Defluviitalea raffinosedens: one gene and its partner. The protein of the gene in region 1 interacts with the protein of each later gene in a pairwise test. Links are inferred from orthologs where the notes say so. Each region holds a gene or a part of one and is shown in the gene's direction. Other genes may lie near its edges. The genes, in order: leuS and ligA.

Region 1 (7,261 bases):
AGTTTCCTGAATCCCTCATGCAGATGGCTGTATTTCCGAAAGGAAAAGGTGACGAAGAAAAAATGTCTTCAGGGCTTCAGAGACTTATGGAAGAAGATCCGACTTTCCACATCTTCTTAGATAAAGAAACCCATGAAGAAATCATCTATGGTATAGGCGAACAGCATCTGGATGTGATTATTAACAAACTTAAATCTAAATTTAAGATAGAAGTTGAATTACTACCTCCTACTATTCCTTACAGAGAAACTATTAAAGGTAAAGTTAAAGTTCAAGGAAAACATAAAAAGCAGTCCGGTGGGCATGGTCAATACGGAGATGTTTGGATGGAGTTTGAGCCTTCAGGTAATCTGGAAGTTCCGTATATTTTTGAAGAAAAGATTTTTGGTGGAGCTGTTCCAAAGCAATATTTCCCCGCAGTAGAAAAAGGTCTTCAGGAAAGTGTTAAACATGGAGTACTGGCAGGATATCCAGTGGTTGGGCTAAAGGCTACTTTGGTTGATGGTTCTTATCACCCTGTAGATTCTTCCGAAATGGCATTCAAGATTGCTACTTCCATTGCTTTTAAAGAAGGGCTTTTAAAAGCTAAACCTGTGATTTTAGAGCCCATTGTAAAAGTTACTGTAACTGTTCCGGATGAATATACAGGGGACATTATGGGAGATCTTAATAAACGAAGAGGAAGAATCTTAGGGATGGCGCCAAAAGGCAAATATCAACAGATTGATGCAGAAGTGCCTATGGCCGAAATGTTTAAATATGCAACGGACCTTCGTTCCATGACCCAGGCAAGAGGAAGCTTCACCATGAAGTTTGACAGATACGAAGAAGCACCTCACGATGTACAGCAAAAGGTGATCGAAGCAAGAAAGAAAGAAGCTTAATATACCTTGCATTTTTCAATTCAATATGATACAATTGCCTCAAAAAATATCAGTAAAGACAATGAAAAGGATTAGTAGGTATTTCAGAGATTTTAGAGAGCTGTTGGGTGGTGCAAAACAGTATCGAGAAATACTGAACTCCCCTTGGAGTCTCCCGCTGAAATTGGAGTAGGTGGCGACGGTATCCCCGTTAAAGGAAAGATATGTATGTCAAATACATATCATAAGTGTATTCTCGTATAGAGAATAAACTAGAGTGGTACCGCGGAGTAACCTTTCGTCTCTAACTAAGACGAAAGGTTTTTTTAATTATATGCGAAAGTTTCGCAAGTGAAACTCTTTTAATTACATGCGAGAGTTTCGCAAGCAAATTCTTTTATTATGATGTTACATAATTTGCATTATTAGGAGGAATGGATTTTGAGTAACATACGCTACGATCATAAAGCTATTGAAAAAAAATGGCGTGAAAGATGGGAAAAGAATCCCATTAATCAAGATGGACCTGATAAGAAGAAATATTATTGCTTAGACATGTTTCCTTATCCTTCAGGAAACGGACTTCATGTAGGACACTGGAGAGGCTATGTGCTTAGTGATGTATGGAGTCGCTATAAAGTATTGCAAAATTACTATGTGCTTCATCCTATGGGCTGGGATGCTTTTGGGTTACCGGCAGAAAATGATGCCATCAAAAAAGGTATCCATCCTAAAGTAGGAACTGCCAGAAACATAGCGAACTTCAAAAGACAACTCCATGAAATCAGTGCTATTTATGATTGGGACAGAGAAGTGAACACAACAGATCCAGATTACTATAAATGGACCCAATGGATTTTTGTAAAAATGTTTGAAAAAGGGCTGGCTTATGAAAAGGAAATGCCAATTAACTGGTGCCCCAGTTGTAAAACAGGTCTTGCCAACGAAGAAGTTGTAGGCGGCACCTGTGAACGTTGCGGTTCTTTAGTCACTAAGAAGAATCTGCGTCAATGGATGTTAAAGATTACGGCTTATGCAGAAAGACTGCTCAATGATTTGCAGGACTTGGACTGGCCTGAGAAAGTAAAGAAAATGCAGACTGACTGGATTGGAAAAAGTTATGGCGCAGAGATTGATTTCAAAGTAGATGGTTTAGACAAACAGATTAAAGTCTTTACCACAAGACCGGATACACTCTATGGAGCGACATTTATGGTTTTAGCGCCTGAACATGAAAGTGTACCTGAAATCACCACTGAAGAGCAAAAGCAAGCAGTGGAAGAATATGTGTTCCAGGCTTCAACCAAATCTTCCGTAGACCGTATGGCGGACAAAGAGAAAACAGGAGTATTTACCGGAAGATATGCAATTAATCCTCTTAACGGGGCTAAAATTCCAATTTGGATTTCTGATTATGTATTAGCAGATTATGGTACAGGCGCAATTATGTGTGTACCCGCCCATGACGAAAGAGACTTTGCTTTTGCTAAGAAATTCAACCTTCCTATTATTCAGGTCATTAAAAAGGAAGGAGGAGAAGCCGTAGAACTTATAGAACCCTATACAGAAGATGGAGTGATGATTAATTCCGGAATATTTGACGGTATTTCTTCCAAAGAAGCTAAGGAAGTTATAGCAAATTACCTTCAGGAACATGGCATAGGCAAGAAAACAGTAAATTATAAATTAAGAGACTGGGTATTTTCAAGACAAAGATATTGGGGAGAACCTATTCCTATCGTTCATTGTGAAAAATGTGGTGCAGTAGCAGTACCCGAAGATCAGCTTCCAGTTACCCTTCCGGAAGTAGAATCCTATGAACCTACAGGAACAGGAGAATCACCATTGGCAGCGATTGAAGAATGGGTGAACACCACTTGTCCAAAATGCGGTGGCCCTGCTAAGAGAGAAACCAATACAATGCCTCAGTGGGCAGGTTCTTCATGGTATTTCTTAAGATATGCCGATCCTCATAATGATAAAGAATTGGTAAGTAAAGAAATGATGCAAAAATGGCTGCCTGTAGATATTTATGTAGGTGGTATCGAGCATGCGGTACTTCATCTTCTCTATGCACGATTCTATACAAAATTCTTATACGATATCGGTGTAGTAGATTTTGAAGAACCCTTTAAACGCCTGTTTAACCAGGGAATGATTACGAAAAATGGGGCGAAAATGAGTAAATCCAAAGGAAATGTCGTATCCCCGGATGAATTGGTAGAAAGATACGGTGCCGATTCTCTTCGTATGTATGAATTATTCGTAGGGCCTCCTGAATTGGATTCCGAATGGGATGACAGAGGAATTGACGGAGTATATCGTTTTATTAACAAAGTTTGGAAGCTGATTACAGAAAACAAAGATGCTTATGTAGAACCTACCAGAGAAATGGAAAGAACAAGACATAAACTGGTTTATGAAATTACAACCAGAATGGAAGACTTCCATCTGAATACCGTAGTCAGCGGATTTATGGAATATACCAATAAATTGGCAAATATCGCCAAAGCATCTAATGGACTGGATCAAGAAACTATAGAAACCCTCATCGTTTTACTGGCTCCATTTATTCCTCATGTTGCAGAAGAATTATGGGAGATGACCGGTCATACAGAATCTGTGTTTAAAGAAACATGGCCAACCTATGACGAACAAAAGATGAAAGAAGACACTATTGAAATTGCTGTTCAGGTGAATGGCAAATTAAGAAGCACCATCGAAGTGGATCTTAACGAATCCAAAGAATCGGTACTAGAAAAAGCAAAAGCTTTGGTAGAAGGCAAACTGGACGGCAAAAACATCGTAAAAGAAATCTATGTGCCAGGAAAGATTGTAAACTTAGTTGTAAAATAAAAGGGCTTTTGCATCAGCAAATGAAATTTGCTGGTGCAAGGCTCTTTTTTTAATGAAAAAACATTAAATTTAGTCTATACATATTTTACAATGATATTGCCCAAAATAATAAAGAAATCATTATTATGGAGGGACAATGATGAAAGTTAGAGATATAATGACTCAGAATATACTTGCTGTAGACGAAGAAGAATCTGTTTTAAAAGCTTCTCAGATTATGAGGGATGCTAACGTAGGTGCTGTTCCTGTACGTAGTGGAGATGAAATCGTCGGTATTATTACAGACCGAGATATCGTCCTTCGCAATGTTGCAGAAGGCCAGGATGTAAATAATACATTATGTAAAGATGTGATGACTGATAATGTGGTGACCTGTACTCCGGATATGGATGTAGACGAGGTAGCCCGTTTAATGGCAGAAAATCAAATCAGAAGAATTCCAGTAGTAGAAGATGGCAAAATTGTTGGAATGGTTTCTTTAGGGGACTTGGCAACACAAAGGCAGCTCCAGGATGAAGCCGAAGATGCCTTAAAAAACATTTCAACACCCAGTATGCCTGATTTTCAATAAATAAAAGGTATGGTGAACGCCATACCTTTTGTTATAAAGGAGACTAGCTATGGATGTGCGAAAAATAAACTGGTTTCTAATCCTGTTTACCATTATTGGCATACCCTTTCTATATTATCTCAGTGAAAACAGCGGTCTTTTGCCTGGAATGCTTATGAACAGTACGGTAGGTGGTATATTCAATCCTCCTCAAAAGGTAGTATATGACCTAAATATTCGTCTGGAAAATCATCTGATTAGCCGTATGAAGACCTATGAAGTTCGGGGTATAGAAAAGACTTTAGAAGATGCGGAATTTTACAGAGAAAAATTAGATATAAAGAATCCTGTTAAAGAAAATCCAACAGAGTATATCATCGAAGATGCTGAAAAACGGCTTATCGTTTCCAAAAATGAAGGCGTCATAAAATATAATAGGTTGAGAAAAAACGAAAATGTGGATGCTAAAATTTCAAAAGAAAAAGCCATAGAAGGCGTAATGGAATTTATAGAATCCTTAAATCTGGCTTGCCATCATCAAAAAAGCATTATAGAAGATATACCGGATCAAAATATGTATCACCTACGGTTTGTGAATACTTTAGAAGGGATTTTAAATTATGGCTATTGTACACAGGCAAATATAAGCTATAGCGGAGAAATATTAGAACTTCAGTGTTACCAGCTCATTTATAAATCCAATGAAACTGTGTCTGTTAAATCCATAAAAGAAGCTTATAATGAATTAGAAAAGGTACCGATTGACGGAGAGAATCTCATAGTAGATATTCGCCAGGCAGAACTGGTCTATACAAAATCCAAAGATCAAAACTTTCTTGTAGAACCAGCTTATCGCTTTTTTGGTGAAATCAATCAGGGAGGGACTTTCGAATATTTTATTCCTGCAGCTTACAGATAATATTTTAAATGTAAAATAATAGAAAAAAATTGAGGATTTTTCTTTTGGATATTGACAGGACTCCTATTTATGAATAATAATATAATAGTATTGTTTTAATCATTAATAGGAGGAGAATAGTAGTGTCAAAGAAAGAAACAGAATTTGATCGCTATGAGAGAATGAAGAGACTTCAGAAGGAAGCAGAGGCGCAGAAGAGAAAAGAAATGGAACTGGAAGCTGGAAGGAATAAAAAGAAGGGAAGAGTGAAGTTATCGAATAGTACTGCTCGAAAGAAAGATTGGACCAGAGACTACGAATCAGGATTCGATGAAGATGAATTTTATGAAGTATATTAACCAATTCAATAATCTTATTGTGATATAAAAAGCTATAGGGACATTCCTATAGCTTTTACTACATATTCATCATTTGCATCATTTGAAGTAAGGCTTCGAATTTTTTTCTTTGATTTGGAGGAAGAGCTTCTTTCATTGCTTGAAGAATCGCTGTACTTTGCTCTTTTGTGAGCTTTTTATTGGATTTCCTTTTTTGTGCTGCCAGTTTAACAAGGCTTTCTAATATTTCCTGTTCTGATTTGCCTTTAAGGCTCTCCATCACTTCTTTTACTTCCTTGACCATATCAGGATCCAATTCATTTAAAATATCCTTTCCCATGATCAAACCTCCTTTAATTCAGATCATATTTACGCAGGTCCCATGAAAGTAGTCAGTAAATCCAGCATTTGCTTTTGCTTCTCGTTTAACATAGGAGACAGAGCTTGAATAAGTGCTTGCCTTTGATTGGATTGCTGAATATTTGCTTGAGGATTGTCTGCTTGAGTATACTTTAAGGAATGCATTTTTTTCATAAGTTCTTCTATATCGATGACCTTCATCACCATATCTACCATGCATTGCTTTTCTTCAGTACAGTGAGGACGGATGGAATTTAACATATCTATTTTCCAATTGGGATTTTCTTCGAGGCTTTTTATGGATAAAGGACTGTTATTATGTTTATATAGATCCACTGCTTTTTTAAATTCCAAGAATTTGACAAAAACCCCAAGAACCCTTTGATGATGGAGTTTCAGATAGGGAATAGCAGCCTTTATTACTTTCATTTGAGGGGTATGCAGGGTTTCATCAAACAAAATAGCAGAGGAAGGGTATACTATAGGAGCTGTACCAGGTATTTGAGACGGTGAATTTTGCACCGTGTTATTCCCCATTAGTTTTGAGAAGAGTTTTGCCATTTCCAATAGTTGAAAGATGTTGTTTGGCTCTGACTTTGCATTGGTTTCAGTATCTTGATTAACTTTAACTTCATCCTTGTTTTCATCTTTGCTATTAACTTCATCCTCCTCTTTATCATTAGCCATGAGCGCTGAAAAAAGTTTTGCCATCTCAAGGAGTTTAGAAACATCTAATTCATCATTACTTTGATCTTCAGAAACATCGGTAGGTTCTTGGTTCTCCTCTTTCATAGGGCTGCCTCCTCTGTTTAGTATATTAAAGTCCATTTGTTACTTTACAGTTATAATATGCTTATGTCCAAACCAGCAAAAACATGACAGTCTTTACGTATTTGATTTTACATTTCCTTTACGTAATTTAGCATTTGCTTGTTGGGACAGATCGATTACGAATAAGACGTAAAATACGATAAGAGCAAAGAAGAGCTTTTCATCAGCCAATGTTTTATCCTTATCAAATAAAAGCAGGAAAAAGAACAAAAAGATCATTTCGTTCAGAAGCAGCAATTTTTCTTTTTCATATTCTTTTTTCATATCAACACCTACCTCATAGAACTTCTAAAATTATTATATGATTAACGAAATGGAACGGTTCATATAATAATACAACAGACAATTAACAGATTTTTCCTTTTTGTCATACATTGGTATATGAAGAGTTTAATGAATGATCTAGGAGGGGGAAAATGTCAAATAACCAATTGCTTCAAAATCTTGGCGGAGTATTAGGTACAAACATAGACTTGCAGCAAGATCTCAACGAAATCAGAGAAATGATTCGAAATAAATTTAAAGAAAAATATATTAATAAAATTGAATCCCTTATTCAAGGGAA
Region 2 (7,125 bases), on another replicon or contig:
TAGAAGAACACTTTATAAAACATGGAATCCCTTATCGACTGCTTGGGGGTGTCAGATTCTACGAGAGAAAAGAAATCAAAGATTTATTGGGATATTTAAGAGTGATTTTAAACCCTTCGGATGATTTATCTTTAAAGAGAATTATTAATGTACCCAAGAGGGGTATTGGAGATACAACCATTGGTAAAGTAGAAGAAGTTGCTTCAAATTATGATATGAGTTTTTTTGATGTGATCAGAGAGGATGAAATCGTATCACAATTTGGACGAGCAGCATCAAAGTTAAAAAAGTTTGCAGATTTAATTGGAGTTTTGCAAGCGCAATCCCAGCTGGGAACCGTTATGGAACTTATTGAGAATGTACTGGAACGCACAGGTTATTTAAAAGAGCTGGAAGAAGAAAATACAGAAGAGTCAAAAGAAAGAATACAAAACATCAAAGAATTGATATCTAAAGCAGCAGATTATGATCAAAATGCAGAAGAACCAAGTCTTGAAGGATTTTTGGAGGAAGTTTCTCTTGTGGCGGATATTGATAACTATGATGCAGAAAATAATGCAGTAGTATTAATGACCCTTCATAGTGCAAAAGGGTTGGAATTTCCTTATGTTTTTATTACCGGTATGGAAGAAGGTATCTTCCCCAGTTATATGAGTGTTGTATCCGAAAATGAAGATGCAGTTGAAGAAGAAAGAAGATTGTGCTATGTAGGTATTACAAGGGCAAGGCAAAAACTTTATTTATGTTATGCCAAGTCCAGGATGCTCAGGGGGCTTACACAATATAACAGGGCTTCTAGATTTATTTCCGAACTTCCCCAAGAACTGATTGCCGTCGGAAGCAAAGCCAAAAAGGCAACGGATCCTTTAGCTGGAATAAGACCAAAGAATAAAGTACTGCATACTTATACACCTTATCAGGGTGCTGTATCAAACAACGCCAATAGTTCTTCTGACAATTCTCCTCTGGAATTTGGATGCGGAGATTTAGTGAAACATATAAAGTTTGGAGTAGGAACGGTGGAAGATATTCGCTATGCAGGAGCGGATTATGAAGTTACAGTATTATTCCCTAAATTTGGAAGCAAAAAATTAATGGCCAGACTAGCGAAATTGAAGCTGGTTCAATAAAATTAATTTATAAAAAGTGGAATAAATCGAAGTAATTCTATAAAAAATAAAGATAATCAAAGATAAATGCATTTATTTAATTATTTTGGCAAATTTAAACTCATGGAAAAATTGTAATAAAAAGTAAATTATGTTATAATGCATTCAGTTAATCGATTCAATGAATGATTCCGATTTTCTCTATAGAGACAATATTAACCAGGAAAGTGGGATGTCATGAAGAACGAAAATAGTCCTGAAATTGTGAGATTAATTGAAGTTACAAAGAAGTTTATTGAATTTGCCGGGAAGCTTCTGGATAACGGGAAGATAACGCAGGAGCAGTATACCGCCATGACCCAAAACAAAATTCGTTTTCTTAATGACATGGAGAGAAAATTAATCAGCAAATAAAAATACAGACCAGGGAGTCTGTATTTTTTTTATATATTGTTGTATCATAGAAGAATACAATATATTTATGATGCTCACTACATAAGAATGCTTTATATAAGGAGAAAGAATATGGAAAGTATGAAAAGAATGAAAGAATTGATTCGTATTCTAAACGAGGCGTCTAAAGCGTATTATCAGGAAGATAGAGAAATCATGTCCAATCAGGAATATGATGCTCTCTATGATGAATTGGAAAGATTAGAGAAAGAAACCGGCATTGTATTGGCGGATAGTCCTACTCAGAAGGTAGGGTATGCACTCCTTAGCAGTCTTCCAAAAGTAAGACATAATCAAAGGATGTTATCCCTGGACAAGACGAAGGACATTTCCAAGTTAAAGAGCTTCTTAGGGAATCAGAAAGGGATTCTTTCCTGGAAATTGGACGGTCTTACTATTGTTCTTACCTATAGGGAAGGGCATTTGCAGCAGGCAGTCACCAGGGGGAACGGTGAAATAGGCGAAGACGTAACGAATAATGCAAAGGTATTTAAAAATATTCCTCTGCAGATTCCTTTTAAAGAGGAATTGATTTTAAGGGGAGAAGCAGTGATTAAGTATTCTGACTTTGAAAAAATCAATGAAAAGCTTTCTCCAGAAGAACAATACAAGAATCCCCGGAATTTATGCAGCGGCAGTGTAAGGCAGCTGAACAATGAAGTTACGGCCAAAAGAAATGTTTACTTTTTTGCTTTTAGCCTTGTTACTGCAGAGGGGAAAGACTTTGGAGATTCCAAGTTAAATCAATTAAAATGGCTGGAAGCCATGGGGTTTGATGTTGTGGAACATAAACTGGTAGATAGGGGAAATATTGAAGAAAAAGTTTATGAATTTGAAAAGAACATTCCATTAAACGATTTTGGCTCGGATGGTTTAGTTCTTACCTATGACAGTATATCTTACTCTGAATCCTTAGGAACCACGGCTAAGTTTCCAAGAGACTCTATTGCGTTCAAATGGAAAGATGAAATGAAGGAAACCAAACTCTTATATATTCAGTGGAATACCTCCAGAACCGGATTGATTAATCCTGTGGCTGTATTTGAAAGTGTGGAACTGGAAGGAACAACAGTAAATCGTGCCAGTGTACATAATTTAAGCATTTTGGAAGAACTTCAGTTGGGTATTGGGGATACCATAAAGGTATATAAGGCCAATATGATCATTCCTCAGATTGCGGAGAATTTAACCAGAAGCAATAATATTGAAATACCCAGGGAATGCCCTGTATGCAAAGGAGAAACGGAAATAAGGCAGCTTAGAGAAGGTAAAGCCCTATACTGTACCAATCCTAACTGCAGTGCCCAAAGAATTAAAGCTCTGACCCATTTTGTTTCCAGAGATGCTATGAATATTGAAGGCCTTTCAGAAGCAACCCTTGAAAAGTTCGTTGCCAAAGGTTTCATAAAAGTCTTTATTGATATCTATTATTTACATAATTATGAAGAGGAAATAAAGAATATGGAAGGATTCGGAGAAAAGTCCTATAATAATCTGATCCATTCCATAGAGAAATCAAAAGATGTTGAACTGCCTAATTTTATATATGCTCTGGGCTTAAATCATGTAGGTTTAAGCAATGCCAAGTTATTATGCAAACATTATCAGTATGACTTAGACAGAATCCTTCAATGTACGATGGAAGATCTCATGGAGATCGAAGGATTTGGAGGAGTGATTGCCCATTCCATATTCAGTTACTTTAGTCAGGAGGAGAATAAAGAGCGAGTTAAGAAGTTGCAAAGTGTATTAAGGATCAAAGAAAAGCAAAAAGATGATAATGTCCAAGTTCTGGCAGGCAAAACTTTTGTAATCACAGGGAGTGTGGAACACTTTAAAAACAGAAAAGAATTAAAAGAAAAAATAGAATCCCTGGGAGGAAAAGTGACAGGAACAGTAACGGGTAATACGGATTATTTAATTAATAATGATATTCACTCCAATTCTTCGAAGAATAAAAAGGCAAAAGAATTGGGTATTCCGATTATCACAGAAGAAGAATTTTTAAAATTTCTTCCTTAGTCCTAAAGGAACAGATGATCTTCAATCTGTTCCTTTTTTATTTAAGATATTCTTTGGGATGGGAGTATTCTTCCTTAAGAGAAGTCTCAAAATAAGGACAATCAATTGAGAAATCGTCATCAATGCATTGAGATACACTGGTTGTTCTGTCCAATGTACATTTTCCATCGAGCTGATGACGGCATTGATGCGTGCAATTTATATCACTCATATGAGACACCTCCCCATATAGTTTGCCCAGAAAAGAGAGAAAAAAATTCGACAAAGATTACTTGGAAATATTTAAATATTACAAGATTATTTCAAATTACTGATATGCTTTTATCAACCATCAAATTCTGATATAATTTTTATATGGTAAAATCAGTATGACAATTAAGGAAGACTAAAAAGAGTATGGAGGTAGAATAATGAAGTTTTTCAGATATATAACGTTTATATTAGGATTGGCATTTTTCTTAAATTTATCAATGGTACATAATGTTTATGCAGACGCATTGGCGTTGAATTATGATGGGCAACTTCATATCTATAACGAAGCGCCCATTAAATTAATTGTAAAAGGAAAAGAAGTCCAATCGGTGATGCCTCCCATTATTTTTAATGGAAATACACTGGTACCTACCAGAGAAGTTTTTGAGGCAATGAATGCTGTTGTAGAATGGAAAGCTGCAGCAAAAGAAGTTTATATTGGCATGGATGATACATTGGTCATTCTTAAGATCAACAGCAATCAGGCCTGGGTGAATGGGGAAAGTAAGAATATTCCCATGCCACCCAAAATTATTAATGATAAAGTTATGATCCCAGTTCGATTTGTTGCTGAAACAATAGGATTTAATGTGCAATGGTCGGAAGCTGCCCGGGAAATAAAGATTGATGCGCCTCAAAATGGCGGGGAAAATCAAAATGTTGGCAATCAGGCAGGAAATAAAACAGATGAGAATAAATCAGAAAACAAAGTAGATGTTCAAGAGCCAGGGTATACAATTCCTTCAACGAATGTTTCGAATCTTCCGACTCAGTTGGCATTCAACCCAATCATTTTGGAGTCTGATGAAGATATAGCTGATACTTCACCAGCTCTTCCAATTACGAGTGTTTCCAATCCTACGACCGATATCGTGGCTGTTAAAGCCTTAGATGCGTCCAGTGGATTATATCAGTTTAAAATATCGGCAAGTTCGCCCATTACTTCAATTGAAGATATGCTTTTAGACAATAGTAGAATAGTTGTAGATATTATCAATGCAAACTTAAAGGTTTCGGACACCAATATAGAAGTATCCAACAACCCCTTTGTTAAATCTATAAGGTCCAGTCAATACAGTTCCAATCCGAAAACTGTAAGAGTAGTATTTGATTTAAAGACTCCAGCATCTTACGATATCACTATGGCATCTGACAGAATGAGTGTCATTGTGCAACTTAGGAAGTCCATCATAAAGAAAGTAGAATTAAGCCAAAATACAAGCGGAGATCTATTGACGATCTACGGCAATACAAGTCCTGCGGCTAATGTATTCCGCCTGACCAATCCCAACAGGCTAGTCATCGATCTTCCTTATTCGGAAGCAGCTTTACAATCCATTGAAAAATCTGTACAAGGTCAATATGTAACGGGAATCAGAACAGCGCAGTATGATTCCAATACCTATAGAATTGTACTGGATTTAAACGGGCAGCCAGAGTACATCCTATCTCAAGTGGGAAGTGACGGGATATCGGTTCAAATTCTTACCCCAACCTATAAAAATATCCAGTACAGTAATGGAGACAGTACGTTGGTTCTGTTAAAGAAACCTTCACAGGCTTTCAACATTAACAGCATTGTTCATAAAGATGATTACATTAATAAAGTGTATAAGCTTATTTTGCCTGGAGATTATTCTTCGACATATGGTTATGGTACTTTCCATATAGGGGATGGCAAAATCGATTCCATTCAGATTGGGAAAAACAGCGAAGGGAAAACAGAACTTACTTTTAATGAAAAAAGTATTTTTTCATATAATGTGAGTGAGAATTCAGAATACATTATCATTTCCATTGTGAAGCCAAGCCAAAAGTATAGAAAGATTATTGTTTTAGATGCAGGCCATGGCGGAAAAGATCCGGGAGCTTCAGGGAATGGAGTTATTGAAAAAGAAGCCAATTTGTCTATTGCTTTGAAGCTTAATGAACTGCTTAAAAATACGGACATCAAAGTATATACAACCAGAACCGCCGACACCTATCCAACGCTTCAGGAGAGAGCTGCACTGGCAAATGAGGTAGAGGCAGATATATTCTTAAGTATTCATAATAACTCATTTAACGGCCAACACAGAGGAACTGAAGTCTTATATTTCCCAACCAGCAATGATCAAGGACCTGGACTGACGGGGAAGAAAATGGCGCAGATTTTCCAAAATGCCTTGGTAAAAAAACTGGGAACAAAGGATCGAGGAATTAAAGCACGTTCAGAACTTTATGTACTTAAAAATACAAAAATGCCTGCAGTGATCACAGAAATTGCTTTCGTGGATCATAAGGAAGATGCAGCACTTCTTAAATCTGATGATTTCAGGCAAAAAACTGCTCAGGCGCTTTACGAAGCCATTTTAACAATTTTTGAACAATATCCTACGAACAGATAAGAGGGGAGCCTTTCGGGGCCCCTATTTTTTTATTGTATCAGACAAAAATGATGTAAATTATTTTCTAAAAATGAAATTTAAATTTGGTAAAAAATATGATAGTATAGTATTATGTAGAAAAGGCACAATGAAAACAGCTTGTACTTACCTACCTTATGGTATAAAATGGTAAATAATAAGGAGGTAGGTACAATGAGTGAATCAACGTATTTTTTTATTTTGCTCTTTATGGGGCTAATGTTTGTTTCACCGGCCTTTTCACAGCAAATTTCATCCCATCAGATTAATATTGTAAAGGAAAAAAAGGTGGAAGAATTATTTGCAGAACTTTTAGGGGATACTTCTAAAGAAGACAAAATTATTCCGGAAGGAACAAAGCTCCTTAGTTATTCACTTGAAGACCATCATTTAATTTTGGACTTCTCAGAAGAAATCAAAAACTATGGTGGAACTTTAAGAGAGCAGTGGATTGTATCCCAAATTTTATCCACAGGTTTTTCAATGCCAGAAGTAAATTATATTACAGTGCTTATTGAAGGACAAAAAGATTATTTTCCAGAGGGAACTATAATAGATGCGTACAAAAAAGAGGATTGGCTAGAAGAAAGGATGAAAAATGAATGGAAAGAGTTGACAAAAGAGAATACGGGATGATAAGACCTGTAAAAATTACACGTAATTATATTAAATATCCGGAAGGATCTGTACTTATAGAGATGGGAGAAACAAAGGTGATCTGTAATGCCAGCGTAGAAGACAGAGTTCCACCTTTTAAAAAAGGCACAGGAGAAGGTTGGGTTACTGCAGAATATTCGATGCTGCCAAGAGCAACTGAAACCAGAAATCAAAGAGATATTAATAAACTTAGAATGAACAACCGCTCTGTAGAAATTCAAAGATTG

The links.
Region 2: the proteins of leuS (region 1) and ligA interact in binary tests that used the Escherichia coli proteins (3 or more experiments, as listed by UniProt). The link is inferred for Defluviitalea raffinosedens from one-to-one orthologs.

The regions. Positions count from the first base shown.
Region 1 is NZ_JAFBEP010000001.1:50,194-57,454, reverse strand. The notes cover bases 961-4,016. They hold leuS (leucine--tRNA ligase), read left to right. Parts: upstream 961-1,313; coding sequence 1,314-3,719; downstream 3,720-4,016. Other genes in these bases: JOD07_RS00285 (CBS domain-containing protein), read left to right, coding at 3,859-4,016. Also shown: fusA (elongation factor G), read left to right, coding at 1-884; more of JOD07_RS00285, read left to right, coding at 4,017-4,290; JOD07_RS00280 (hypothetical protein), read left to right, coding at 4,340-5,188; JOD07_RS00275 (hypothetical protein), read left to right, coding at 5,311-5,526; JOD07_RS00270 (hypothetical protein), read right to left, coding at 5,585-5,845; JOD07_RS00265 (hypothetical protein), read right to left, coding at 5,875-6,657; JOD07_RS00260 (hypothetical protein), read right to left, coding at 6,751-6,960; JOD07_RS00255 (hypothetical protein), read left to right, coding at 7,113-7,261.
Region 2 is NZ_JAFBEP010000002.1:198,664-205,788, reverse strand. The notes cover bases 1,190-4,109. They hold ligA (NAD-dependent DNA ligase LigA), read left to right. Parts: upstream 1,190-1,634; coding sequence 1,635-3,584; downstream 3,585-4,109. Other genes in these bases: JOD07_RS02890 (N-acetylmuramoyl-L-alanine amidase family protein), read left to right, coding at 3,995-4,109; JOD07_RS02895 (hypothetical protein), read right to left, coding at 3,622-3,795; JOD07_RS02905 (hypothetical protein), read left to right, coding at 1,347-1,523. Also shown: DNA helicase PcrA, read left to right, coding at 1-1,130; more of JOD07_RS02890, read left to right, coding at 4,110-6,223; JOD07_RS02885 (GerMN domain-containing protein), read left to right, coding at 6,416-6,877; rph (ribonuclease PH), read left to right, coding at 6,844-7,125. UniProt on the Escherichia coli protein: DNA ligase that catalyzes the formation of phosphodiester linkages between 5'-phosphoryl and 3'-hydroxyl groups in double-stranded DNA using NAD as a coenzyme and as the energy source for the reaction.